2 regions of the Brevibacillus brevis NBRC 100599 genome follow, and region 1 is predicted to be linked to the other one. Evidence: a T-box and tRNA genes for the amino acid it is inferred to sense, from the RefSeq annotation. Region 1 holds a T-box; the other holds one or more tRNA genes.

Region 1 (6,474 bases):
TTTCCGCTGCAACCGGAAGAAATTGAACTGATGGCTTCGTTTCTGTCCTATCCGGAGAGGATCATGAGGGACCTGGATATTTACTATCATCATCCCCGCGAGTGGAGCGAGCTTTACGCTGTCCAACGTTTTGAAAAAGATATGGACCGCCTGATGCGCCTGCATCGTTGGGTCCAGCAAGCCTTTTAATGAGCAACGTCTCACCGCGTGGGGCGTTGTTTTTCTTTTTATAACCATTCAAGAGAGATGGCAACATAGAGCATGGCCAGCAAACCAAGAAGGATGACATCAAAAGAGGTAGGAAACACAACCGTTCGGACAAACTGAAAAACCAACAGCGGAAAGAGCACCTGTTTGCATCCGTATTTGATCCGTAAATACGTGGGGTTATACTTCCAACGAAAATTCATCACAATCACCTCATTCCAGCATATGCGCGTTAACTTTGGACAGTGTCTACAACCTTGAACAAACGCCTGAAACATTTTCGTGGGAAGCAGATAGTGGTTTGAATGGCGCCTGAAAAGGGAAGGTGTAGGGCAGGAAGGCTAGGACGAAACGAATAAAGGTGATCATAATGTTTTTGAAAATTGCCAAAACCCTTTGCGCAATTCCCGAAAGAAAGAATTATGCTAAAGTGTGTATGGGAGTGGCCCGGGGATGAATCATCAATTGGTCAAACTAATGGAATTGAAACAAAATTATGAGTATCTGGTGATGACCAGCAATGAGCAAAGCAAGCGCCAGGTCAATTACGAGAGTCTCATGCCATTTATAGAAGAGTTAGTCGATACGTGGTTCGTGAAAATGGACAAGCCCTGCTTCCTGTCGATCTCGTTTGAATCGGCTTTAGGTGTTGTCTATTTTCGAATTGAGCGTGGGAACAAAGAGAGCGCAAAAGTGCAGCGCGAAGTAGAGGAGCGCATTGTTGTCTCGGAACAGTGTGATACCGCTCAAACACCGCGTTATGTCCGTTTGTTCGCGCAGAGTAACGTCAACAACCGTGAGCTAAAGGAACTGGAGAAATCTTTTTATGGGTTACTCCTCGTGAACATCCGGGCGTTGATCCTCAGATGTCAACAGGACCAGTCATCAGGACAGCGAGAAATTGAGATGGAGATGAAGCTGGCTAGACGCATGCAGTCGATGCTCATTCCCACAGAAAAATTGCAGTTGACCAGTTTGCGAACAAGAACGGTTTACGTACCAGTCGATTATGTCGGTGGAGATTACATCGATTATCGACAAATTAATGATCGCTACACTTGTTTTATCATTGCGGATGTGTCTGGTCACGGTTTTTTGGCCAGTATTTGGGCAACGGGGATTAGGATTGCCGTACGGCAGGTGTTGCAGTCCAGCTATTTGCCGGATGAGATCTTGGAAAAACTCAATCAGTTGCTTTATGCAGATTTGGTGAAAACCCGTTCTTACATTACGATGCTGGTTGCTGTCTATGATGAGGTGGAACACAAAATTCGATTTAGCAGGGCAGGACATCCTCAGCCTTTTTATTTGTCCAAATCGAATCAAACCGTATTAGCCTGCAGGGGTGGGGTAGGCCTAGGGCTTTCGCCCGATAGCACGTACCAAATGGAGGAGGTACCCTTAGAAGAAGAGGGTATGCTATTACTCTACACAGATGGTTTGATTGATACAGGGAGAAAAGATGAGTTTCGAGGAAGCAGGCATTGGCTAGAAGAACTAACCTCCTTATTACATATGCCTGGTGACAGTAAGCAGGAGTCGATGGATCGAGTTGAGTCCTACTTAATGGAGATAACACAGCAGCGACAACAAACGGATGATATTTCTGTGTTGATTCTTCAATTTGAGCCTGAAGAGAGTATAGCCCTCGTGTAGTTGCGTCAGTGAATAGGAGGATGAACTGTGATTTTGTGTGAGCGTTGTCCGGACAATCCCACTTGTGATAATTGCCTTGTCGCGCTACGTTCTGGCGGTGCAGCGAATAAAGTCGTTCCGCCCCGCACTGTTAAGGTGACGAACCTAGCAACGATGGAATCGTACCAGGCGAAGCTGGTAGCAGTGAGTCGGACGACCATTGGGTTAAGCAGTTCTGAGCATGATTTGCACGGACGCATAGAAATAGAGCTCGCCTATGATTTCCGAATTATCGGTAGCGGATTGCGTGGTATAGCAGGTGATCCTTACCACATTATCGATATCGAAAAGGTTTTGCGACGGGAAGATGTCCTGGAGCGATTGCTTCTGGAAGAATTTCACACGTGGCACATGAGTGGCGAATTGGACCCTACAGACGTCTTGTTACATTGGAAGGATCGAGACGACGAGCGGGGGCGATTAATCAAACAAGAGATTCAAAAGCTATCCATACTGCGTCAGATCGAGACCATTTTCCTCTATCTTTACGATGAAGGGGAAGTGCGTCCGCTGGGTGACGCTCGTGCAAGTGTGGAAGTAGAGCGAGAAATGCAACGACTGGTCGAAGAGGCGGCTGGAACGGGCGGACCTGTGAGGGAGCAAATTGTCACCTCGGATGGTACAAAGGTGTTTGAATTATACACATCTGTATTGCCAGATCGGACCTGTGGAATCGCCTTGATTGATGTCACCGCCGTCATTGCAGAAGAACGAAAACGCAAAAGACGGGAATGGGAGATCTACAGAGATATTCTGGGTGTGGTCACAGAAGGTAAGCTGTTGTTGCTTAGTGATGAAGAATTATTTTTCTTGCTTCGGGAAGGGCATAAGCTCCTGGCGATCGATATCCGTTTACCGGAGCAGCTTGCAGAACTGCGTAAATTGTTCAAGCAGGCCTTGGAACCACAAGGCATTTCTGATAAACGATTGCTGCAGTTTCTCGTTGCGGTCAACGAAGCTGCTTCGAATACGTTGAAGCACGGAAATGGCGGTGTGGTCACGTTATACTTATCGAACGACAGGCAGATGTGCCGGGCTGTGATCCATGATGAAGGCCAAGGAATTTTGCTCGAGGATATTCCGCGTGCTACCTTACAACAAGGATTTTCTACACGCCACTCACTTGGTGCCGGCTTTCACGTGATCCTGCAATACTGTGATCGTGTATATTTGAGCAGCTCGCTGGCGGGTACAAAGCTAATTTTAGAATGTAACCTTTCGCGTTAAGCAACGATTTCCAAAAAGCCAAATGTTTGCAAGTGAATGAAAATGGGTAATATAGTAAAAGGACGAGCAGATTGGGTGTACCGATACCTATTGAGAGGAGTTTGAGCATGGACTACCGCGCAACAGAGGCGAACGGACAAGCTACATTGTTTTTCGTCGGAGAGTTGGACATGGCTGTAGGAGATCGAGTGGGTGAATTGCTCCAGCAGTATGGAGGGCGAAATCAATCCGTTACCGTCGATTTTCAAGGTGTCTCCTTTGTAGATTCTTCCGGTATTGGAAGCCTGTTTTTTACCACGAAAGAACTGTTGGCCATGGGCAAGCAGGTAGAAATCGTCAATGTCCGAGAAGAAATTCTCGATATTTTGGGCGTTCTCGGTTTTACCGAAGCACTGGGCATTGCAGTTGGAAAAGTGGGCGAAACCCGGGTTTGACGCCAAACAGCGTGATTGTATATAATAGTGAAAGCTAACAATAAGACAACTACATACGATATGAACGATGAGTGGGAAGAGTAAGTCAGGACGCCTTGGCAGAGAGGAGAATCAGTAGCTGCGAGATTCTCTAAGGTCATGAATGGCTGAAGGTCGCCCAGGAGTTTTTTCGGTGAAAGCATGTGCCTAGCCGAGACCGGTTCGCAACCGTTATCTTGTCAGAGTGAACACGCCATAAGCATGACGTTTATCGTGTGTTAACAAAGGTGGTACCGCGAAAATAATCCTTTCGTCCTTTGCGATGAAGGGTTTTTTTATTTTTTGCAAAGCAAGCCATGCTAATAGGAGGAGTCGTACATGTCTACACAGCCAACAACCGACATCGACCAATTGCTGCCGAAAAACTATGATCCAAAAGCAGCAGAGAACAAATGGTATCCGTATTGGATCGAAAAACAATTTTTCAAGGCAGAACGTGACCCGAATAAACGTCCGTTTACGATTGTTATTCCACCGCCGAACGTTACTGGTAAATTGCATTTGGGCCACGCACTGGATACGACTTTGCAAGATATCATTACGCGTACCAAGCGTATGCAAGGCTACAGCGCCTTGTTCTTGCCAGGTATGGACCACGCCGGTATCGCAACACAAGCGCGTGTAGAGGCTACCTTGCGAGAAGAAGGCATCTCTCGTCATGACCTGGGCCGCGAAAAATTCGTGGAAAAGGTATGGGAGTGGAAGCACATTTACGCTTCGCATATTCGTGAGCAGTGGGAAAAACTCGGTCTTGCTCTGGATTACTCCCGCGAGCGTTTTACCATGGATGAGGGCTTGTCCCAAGCTGTACGCGAAGTATTTGTTCGCTTGTACGAAAAAGGCTTGATCTATCGCGGCAATCGCATCATTAACTGGGACCCTGCAGCCCGCACGGCTTTGTCCGATATTGAAGTAATCTACAAGGAAGTAAAGGGTGCGCTGCATCACATGCGTTACCCATTGGCGGATGGCACTGGTTATATCGAAGTAGCTACAACCCGTCCTGAAACGATGCTAGGTGATACGGCTGTAGCGGTACATCCGGAAGATGAGCGTTACAAGGACATGATCGGCAAAACCGTGATTTTGCCAATCGTAGGACGCGAAATTCCAATCGTAGCAGATGACTACGTTGATCCTGAGTTTGGGTCTGGCGCTGTAAAAATTACGCCAGCACACGATCCGAATGACTTTGAATTGGGTCTTCGTCATCAGTTGCCACAAATCGTTGTCATGGATGAGACGGGCACGATGAACGAGCTGGCCGGTATCTACAAAGGCTTGGATCGCTTTGCATGCCGCAAGCAAATCATCAAAGACTTAACGGAGCAAGGCGTTATGTTCAAGGTTGAGGAGCATATTCATCAGGTTGGACATAGTGAGCGCAGCGATGCAGTCGTAGAACCATACCTTTCTACCCAATGGTTCGTAAAAATGCAGCCATTGGCTGACGAAGCACTGGCTAATGCAAATAGCCCTGAGAGTGTGAAGTTTGTCCCAGAGCGCTTCAAGACGAACTACCTGCGTTGGATTGAAAACATCCGTGACTGGTGCATCTCCCGTCAGCTTTGGTGGGGTCACCGAATTCCTGCATGGTATTGCGGAGATTGTAACGAAACGATTGTATCTCGTGCGGATGTGACTGAGTGCCCAAGCTGCCACAGCCACAAGCTGGAGCAGGACAACGACGTTCTCGATACATGGTTCTCTTCTGGTCTGTGGCCGTTCTCGACGCTGGGCTGGCCAGAAGAATCCGAGGACATGAAGTACTTCTATCCAACGAATGTCCTGGTAACAGGCTACGATATCATCTTCTTCTGGGTAGCACGTATGATGTTCTCAGGTCTTGAATTTACCGGGAAAAGTCCGTTTGAATCCGTTTTGATCCACGGCATTATTCGCGACTCCGAAGGCCGCAAAATGTCCAAATCACTCGGCAACGGTGTCGATCCGATGGAAGTAATCGAGAAGTACGGAGCGGACGCACTGCGATACACACTGGCGACCGGGAACTCTCCAGGGAATGACCAACGCTTCTATTGGGAAAAGGTGGAGGCAAACCGCAACTTCGCAAACAAGATTTGGAACGCGTCCCGTTTTGCCTTGATGAACCTGACTGACTTCAAATACGAGGAAATCGATTTGAGCGGTGAGTTGTCTACACCAGACAAATGGATTCTCTCCCGCCTGCAAGCAACAATTGCAGATGTAACCCGTCTGTCTGATGCATTTGAATTCGGTGAATCTGGCCGTGTGCTTTACAACTTCATTTGGGATGACCTGTGTGACTGGTATATCGAGATGGCGAAGCTGCCATTGTACGGTACCGATGAAGCGGCGAAGAAAACCACCCAATCCGTTCTGGTAACGGTTCTGGATCAAACGCTCAAGCTGTTGCATCCGTTCATGCCGTTCATCACGGAAGAAATTTGGCAGGCATTGCCGCACCAAGGCGAGAGCATTACAGTAGCACCTTGGCCAACCGTTAACGAGCAATGGATGTTTGCTGAAGCAGAAAGCGAAATGAACCAGTTGATGGATATCATCCGCAGCGTACGCAACATCCGCGCTGAAGTAAACGTACCGATGTCCAAGAAAATTGAGCTCTTGATCAAGCCAAGCGATGCACTGTCCGCTGAGCGACTGACACGCGGTGAGCAGTATCTCACTCGTTTCTGCAACCCTGAGCGTCTGGAAATCAGCCTGGATCTGGCTACGCCTGATAAAGCGATGTCTTCCGTGATCACGGGAGCAGAACTGTTCCTTCCACTGGCGGGCTTGATCGATATCGAGCAAGAGCTGAAGCGCCTGGAAAAAGAAGTGGCGACACTCAACGGCGAAGTGGAGCGCATTGAGAAAAAGCTTAACAATG
Region 2 (6,474 bases), 2.2 Mb from region 1:
AGAGCAGGCGTTTCGCGATATTTTTGGTAGAGAGACGCGTACACCAGTCCTGTATGATCTGATGCATAATTACGCCTTGAAAGAATCCCATCGCAATACGCCGGTGCTCGTCCACCGCAAAGGAGCGACAAAGGCGTTGCCAGCAGGCCATTTCCAAAATCCGAAGGCTTACCGTAAAACGGGACATCCAGCATTGATTCCAGGTTCTATGGGAACATCGTCCTATATCATGGTTGGATCGGAGGCTGGCGCCAAAAACTTTTATTCGATCTGTCATGGTGCAGGGCGTGTTCGTTCCCGCAAAGCAACCAAGGAGCTTGTGACCATCGATCAATTCGAGCAGGCAATGCGCGTGGGACAGGAAGATGAGATCATGGTGAATCACCGTTCGCTCGCTTCCATCCTTGATGAATGCCCGCAAGCCTATAAAGATGTGGATCAAATCATTGATTCCGTTGTGGGAGCAAATCTTGCCTCTGTCGTAGCAAAATGTAACCCTCTTATTGCCATAAAAGGAGTATAATGAAGAGTGGCTTCCTGAAAATTTTGGGGGAGCCACCTTTTGTGATTTAACTTACACTAAAATACAGGAATTAAATTGTGAACAAATTGCTGAAAAGTTTCAAAAAATAGGTTCGAATGTAACATAAATTGCATCGCTTCCTCAACCGATACCAAAAGAGAGACAAAATAGGGGAGATAGGGGAACAGATATGCCTACATACTATTACTTCACCTGCCTAAAATGCCGAACCCGGGGGGGAGTTTTCGGCGAACAGGCCTGGGGCTGGGGAAACTTTGACATGATCGAGTCCTTCAAATACCTGGCTCACCACATCCGTACTTGCGGAGAAAATTCGATTCGCGTGATTTCTGAGGATGTAGATGATTATGTAGATCAGCTACACGGAGAGTACAACACCTTCCTTGAGCAAACGAAGCATATATTTCCGCATTCCAAGGATTGGGAGTTCCTTGATCGATGGAAAACACTAAAAGTAGAAGAAATGAAGCTAAAATGGGTCGAGGAAAACCGGATCATGCATCCAGATGATCGGATGAAAATATGCGGAGTGCTTGATGCCGTGGATATCTTGAAAGAAGGGGCGGGAAGAGTCTCGTTCAGTGCTAGTGTGACGGATGATGATGGGAAGGTGTGGAAAATCGTAGCGAATATGCGCGAATTACCCATCTTAAAACACACGTATATCATCATTGGCGTCATACAAGAGCATTCTATATTAGGAGAAGTCATCGAGGTGTACAAGATGATTCCACGAGTCTCTGTTCAGGAGGAAAGGGGTAACGATCATGATTCTGGAGACAATCGGGCAATTACTAATTAAAGTGCGCGAGGAAAATCCACTCGTTCATAACATAACGAACGTAGTTGTCACAAACTTTACAGCGAACGGCTTGTTAGCTCTCGGTGCATCCCCTGTCATGGCGTACGCCAAACAAGAGGTGGCAGATATGGCGAAGATCGCCGGAGCTCTTGTATTGAATATAGGGACATTGAATGAGCACGAGATCGAAGCGATGTTGATCGCAGGAAAATCCGCGAATCAGCATGGAGTGCCTGTTTTGTTTGATCCGGTGGGAGCGGGAGCAACATCGTATCGAACCGAAACAAGTCAACGTCTTGCGCAGGAACTCGACCTTGCTTTCATTAGAGGAAATGCTGCCGAGGTTGCGAATGTCATCGGGGAGCGCTGGGAGATTAAAGGTGTAGATGCGAAGGAAGCTGGCGGAGATGTCGAGGACCTAGCGAGAGCAGCAGCGAAAAAACTAAGAACAATCGTTGCGATTACGGGCAAGGTCGACGTTATTTCGGACGGAGAAAAGACTTACTCGATCCATAATGGTCATCCAATCTTAACAAAGGTGACCGGAACAGGCTGTTTGTTAACGTCTGTTATGGGAGCGTTTGCAGCCATTGCAAAAGACAAGCTGATCGCAGGAGCTGCGGCATTGGTATGCTACGGTGTTGCTGCTCAGCTGGCAGCCGAGAAAGCAGCAGAAGTAGGTCCAGGCAGTTTCCAAATCGAATTTTTGAATGCCTTGCATAACTTGACCGCAGAGGATGTTCGCCGTCTTGGATACATCGAAAAAAGGGAATAAAAATTCCCCTTTAAAAAAGGGGAGAAAAATGGCCGTAGAGCGATTAAGCTAGATATGTTAGACAGTAGCTGTAATTTCGTAGTGAATAAGACAGCAGCTTCTTCTGGTGCTCTGAGAGTGATAGGAATATAAATTCAACGTGATCATCATCGTATGGACGGACATAAAAACGGGAAATACCATGACAAATAATTTCTCTCTTTAACGTCAGTGCAACACTGGCGTCTGTTCGTATGTGCAATTCCACGTTGCGTACCCTCCTTGGACATTCAATAGAGTACCAAAAAAATACAAGGAAAAACAAGGTAATTATGTCTGAATCATGTCCAAGTTGTTACCGTTTTTTGGATGAAAACTGACAAGGAAAACGATTCAGAAAAGGCTAGCGAGGATTGCTGGGAAAGCACCCTGTACGAGAGAAAAAATTCGAGATGATTCCGGCCATTCTCCCTTTTTCCGTTGTGTTGTTTACTTTATTTCGAAGGCAGCGTACGAGCTCCTGATCGCAGTGACAAGAGAAATAGCCGTGCTTTACATAGCATTCATCATGCCTCTTGCAGCATCTGTCGACATTATCAATTGGCGCGGCCGGCCCGGAGCATCCAGGCCCACACCAGTTTCCGTACAAACAGGGGAAGCCTACTGAACGGCGTTTTCTTTTTGACAACGAACATCACTCCGTCTTGTAAAGGAATACTACTTGTATCATATTGAACAAGAAGGGAAGTTGCTTTAGGCAATCTCCCTTTTTTCGTTTCGATAGATAATCGCCTGACATGAATGGCTCGGAGATGGACAAAGGGAAAAACTTTCAAAATATCACTTGATATCATGTTGTGAATATGATAGATTAATTCTTGCCGAAGCGAACGCTTGCATGCTCAATGGATGGATGTCCGAGCGGCCGAAGGAGCACGATTGGAAATCGTGTAGGCGGTGTCGAACCGTCTCGTGGGTTCAAATCCCACTCCATCCGCCATCTTACTTGGCCCGTTGGTGAAGCGGTTTAACACAGCAGCCTTTCACGCTGTCATACAGGGGTTCGAATCCCCTACGGGTCACTTAGAAAAATCCCTACATCTTGTAGGTGATTTGGAGGCTTAGCTCAGCTGGGAGAGCATCTGCCTTACAAGCAGAGGGTCGGCGGTTCGATCCCGTCAGCCTCCACCATTTTTATATGCGGTCGTGGCGGAATTGGCAGACGCGCTAGATTCAGGTTCTAGTGGTGGCAACACCGTGGAGGTTCAAGTCCTCTCGACCGCACCAAGCAAACCCTATATATGGCGGTCGTGGCGAAGGGGTTAACGCACCGGATTGTGGCTCCGGCACTCGTGGGTTCAAGTCCCATCGATCGCCCCATCTATTTATGTTCAAAATGTAAAAATGAAATAGCCCAGCGGTGGCTCCTGTAAAGGAACTCCGGCTGGGCTTTCTTTGTATTTGTTTACGAGTGATCAGGCTGATAAAAGTGAAGGCGATTGCCAAAAGGATCGGTCACGCTCACTTCACGCGTTCCCCACGGCGTCTCCTCTAAACCAGGACGAGCATACTTGTACTCTTGGCGCAACAGGGACTGATGAAAAAGCTCAATGTCCTCTACCTGTACGCGGATCGCTGAGCCAGGACAAGCATCCCCGTGATGCTCAGACAGATGAAGTGTGCACGATGGAGAGGAAATTTGCATGTATAAAGGAAAATGATCCTCGTAACGATGCTCCCAATCAATTTGAAAACCTAGAAAATCCACGTAAAACTCTCTTGCCTTCTCAACATCAAACATACGAAAAATCGGCGTGATAATCTGATTCATTTGTCTAGACACCTCCGGATTGTATGGAGGGAGGCGAGGTGCATCCCTTCGTGAAAAATCGTTCGGACAAGCACTTGTGAAATCGTATGCATGCCAGATTCCGTTGCGGGAAACTCTGCTTCTAATCGATCCTTGTAAGCGGCTTGTATCTTCTGAGGTTGTTCTTGTAATAAGGAGACGAGCACGGCGAGTTTCGGTGGCTGCGTATCCCAATCAGCAGGCTTTCCCCCTAGAGTGGCAGTCTTTGTAAATAAATTCGAGTCAAAGATTCTACCTTCCTTCCATAAAAAGAGGGAGCATCATCAAAAAAAGCGTGCAGAGCCAATTCGTCTGCACGCTTTTTGTATGCGGTTATAAGAAACGGCGCTACATTCTTTCCTGCTCGAGGTCGTGAGAAGGGGAGAATAGTTTCCGCCATTTTACTTGGGGTACGCAGATGGCAGCAAGGATCATGAATACGCCACCCCATTGCGGGAGAGAGACAGTCTCTTGAAGTACGAAGCTCGACAAGAGCACGACGGTGGGTAGCTCGACTGCACTTAAAATGGTAGCCAGTCCATTGCCGATCCGTGGTACACCGACAGCCAAACAGAAGATGGGAATGACCGAACCGAAGATCGCAACCAAAAGACCAAGCGGCAGCAAACCTTGCAGAAGCTGACCATTTACCAGGAAAGTTGGTGGATAAACGATCGAGAGCATCAGGGCAGCCATACTAATCGAAATCGCGCTTCGCAAGTAGGGGTCCATTCCTGGAAGAATTCGCCCGCTAAAGAAAATAACCAAGGCAAAGGTCGCGCCCGACATCAGACCGAAGATCAGTCCGACCATGTCTACACTCTGAATTCCGCTTTCGCTAAGTCCACTTGCAAGAACGGTCCCTGCTCCAAGCATAGCCAGAGACACCCATTTTTCAGCGGTCGGCCATTTGCGATCCACAATCGCCTCCAGCAAAACGCCGATCCAGGTAAACTGAAAGAGGAGAACGATTGCGAGCGAAGCAGAAACCCGGCTAACAGCCTGATGGTAAAAAAGACTGGTTGAGGCCATCATGAGGCTGGCTGGTGCCAAAAGCAACAAATACTTGAACGAAAACCGTTGCTTGGAGAAAAAGATGGCCATGACCGTCATGATCAATCCGCCAAAAATCAATTGGCTTCCACTCATTTCAAACGGCGTAAAGCCGAGTTGAAAAGCATGCTTCATGAAGATCGAGAGAACACCGTAGCTGCACGCACCGAGTAAAACTAAAAAGATAGATCGCCAGTATGTCATAAGTAAAAGTTCCTTTCGTATGACTAAACTCGGAAGAATAATGACTATTGTACTACAGGTATAAAAGTGGTACAATAAAATTTTTGTCTGCACTTTACTATGCTACTAAGGTAATTAGATAGCTGCGTGCATTGGTAATATGGTAACGGATGAAAGTGTAGGGGACACCTTCTTTTACGTGAGAATACATAGCTGTTTTTTCGTATTTCCGTTACACTACTTCATAGAGAAGAAGTTTAAAAGTCGTCTATAGAGAAAGAGAAGGCGAAACACATGGAGGAGCAGGATGAGACAGGGGATTATTTATGCAATTGTGGCCTATTTGGCTTGGGGGTTACTCCCGCTCTATTGGAAGCTGTTTCAGGCAATGGGGGCATGGGAGATACTCGCTCATCGAATCGTCTGGTCGGTTATTTTTGTCGCAATCATTATTCAGGTAACGAAACGCTGGCGCAGTATGTGGGGAGCGGTTACTGGTTTTAAAATGTTCGGAGCATTAGCGATATGTTCACTGCTAATCAGCGCAAACTGGCTTATTTTTATCTGGGCAGTGAATAACAATCATGTCATGCAAACGAGTCTTGGTTACTATATGAATCCTCTCATCACTGTACTGCTTGGAGTCCTTTTCTTAAAAGAAAAAATGCATGCTGGGCAATGGTTCGCGCTTATACTCGCGGCTTTCGGAGTCCTGTTCATCACCTTCCAGTACGGTGAGATTCCATGGGTCTCTTTATCACTTGCTCTGACCTTTGCTTTTTACAGCTTGGCGAAAAAACTCGTCCGGCTGGAGGCGATGGTCGGACTGGCGTGGGAGACACTGTTTGTGGCCCCTATTGCTTTCGGTTATTTGTTGATGCTACAGGTCAATGGGACGGAGACGATGACATCCTTAGCGTGGTGGCAACTTTTGTTGCTGACACTGGCGGGGGTAGCTACTGCCATGCCGCTCTACTGGTTCGCCCAAGCAGCGACTAGACTCCCACTTTCCGTTGTGGGCTTCATTCAATACTTGGCGCCTACGATATCGCTCCTATCAGCTGTTTTCTTGTTCGGTGAGCCTTTCACCCAAACACATTTCATCAGCTTTGGATTCATCTGGTCTGCGCTCATCGTATTTACAGTGTCTTCTGTACGCATAAAACGAAAAGCTGCCCCAATCAATCCCGAGGTTGCTATCAAAAAACAAGCGTAACCATAAGAAAACTCCTGGCCCGCCGAGAAAGACTCGGAGCTGGTCAGGAGTTTTTGTTTACCAAGATGTGATT

Evidence for each region. A T-box is a leader RNA that pairs with one kind of tRNA and senses whether it is charged. The one in region 1 lies ahead of BBR47_RS09420 (valine--tRNA ligase), so its partner is inferred to be a tRNA-Val.
Region 2: it encodes a tRNA-Val, which carries the amino acid that the T-box ahead of BBR47_RS09420 (valine--tRNA ligase) is inferred to sense. The anticodon was not compared.

What each region holds. Positions count from the first base shown of each region.
Region 1 covers NC_012491.1:1,912,884-1,919,357, forward strand. Annotated here, with positions in the region: gene BBR47_RS09395 (hypothetical protein) at 1-189, shown strand, start outside; gene BBR47_RS09400 (hypothetical protein) at 228-410, opposite strand; gene BBR47_RS09405 (PP2C family protein-serine/threonine phosphatase) at 661-1,863, shown strand; gene BBR47_RS09410 (ATP-binding protein) at 1,891-3,129, shown strand; gene BBR47_RS09415 (STAS domain-containing protein) at 3,237-3,563, shown strand; T-box leader at 3,622-3,863, shown strand; gene BBR47_RS09420 (valine--tRNA ligase) at 3,921-6,474, shown strand, end outside.
Region 2 covers NC_012491.1:4,101,052-4,107,525, reverse strand. Annotated here, with positions in the region: gene BBR47_RS19670 (RtcB family protein) at 1-523, shown strand, start outside; gene BBR47_RS19665 (hypothetical protein) at 804-1,346, shown strand; gene thiM (hydroxyethylthiazole kinase) at 1,312-2,121, shown strand; tRNA gene BBR47_RS19655 (tRNA-Ser) at 3,008-3,100, shown strand; tRNA gene BBR47_RS19650 (tRNA-Glu) at 3,109-3,182, shown strand; tRNA gene BBR47_RS19645 (tRNA-Val) at 3,216-3,291, shown strand; tRNA gene BBR47_RS19640 (tRNA-Leu) at 3,301-3,387, shown strand; tRNA gene BBR47_RS19635 (tRNA-His) at 3,405-3,480, shown strand; gene BBR47_RS19630 (glyoxalase superfamily protein) at 3,566-3,931, opposite strand; gene BBR47_RS19625 (EamA family transporter) at 4,298-5,206, opposite strand; gene rarD (EamA family transporter RarD) at 5,493-6,401, shown strand; gene pdxK (pyridoxine/pyridoxal/pyridoxamine kinase) at 6,473-6,474, opposite strand, start outside.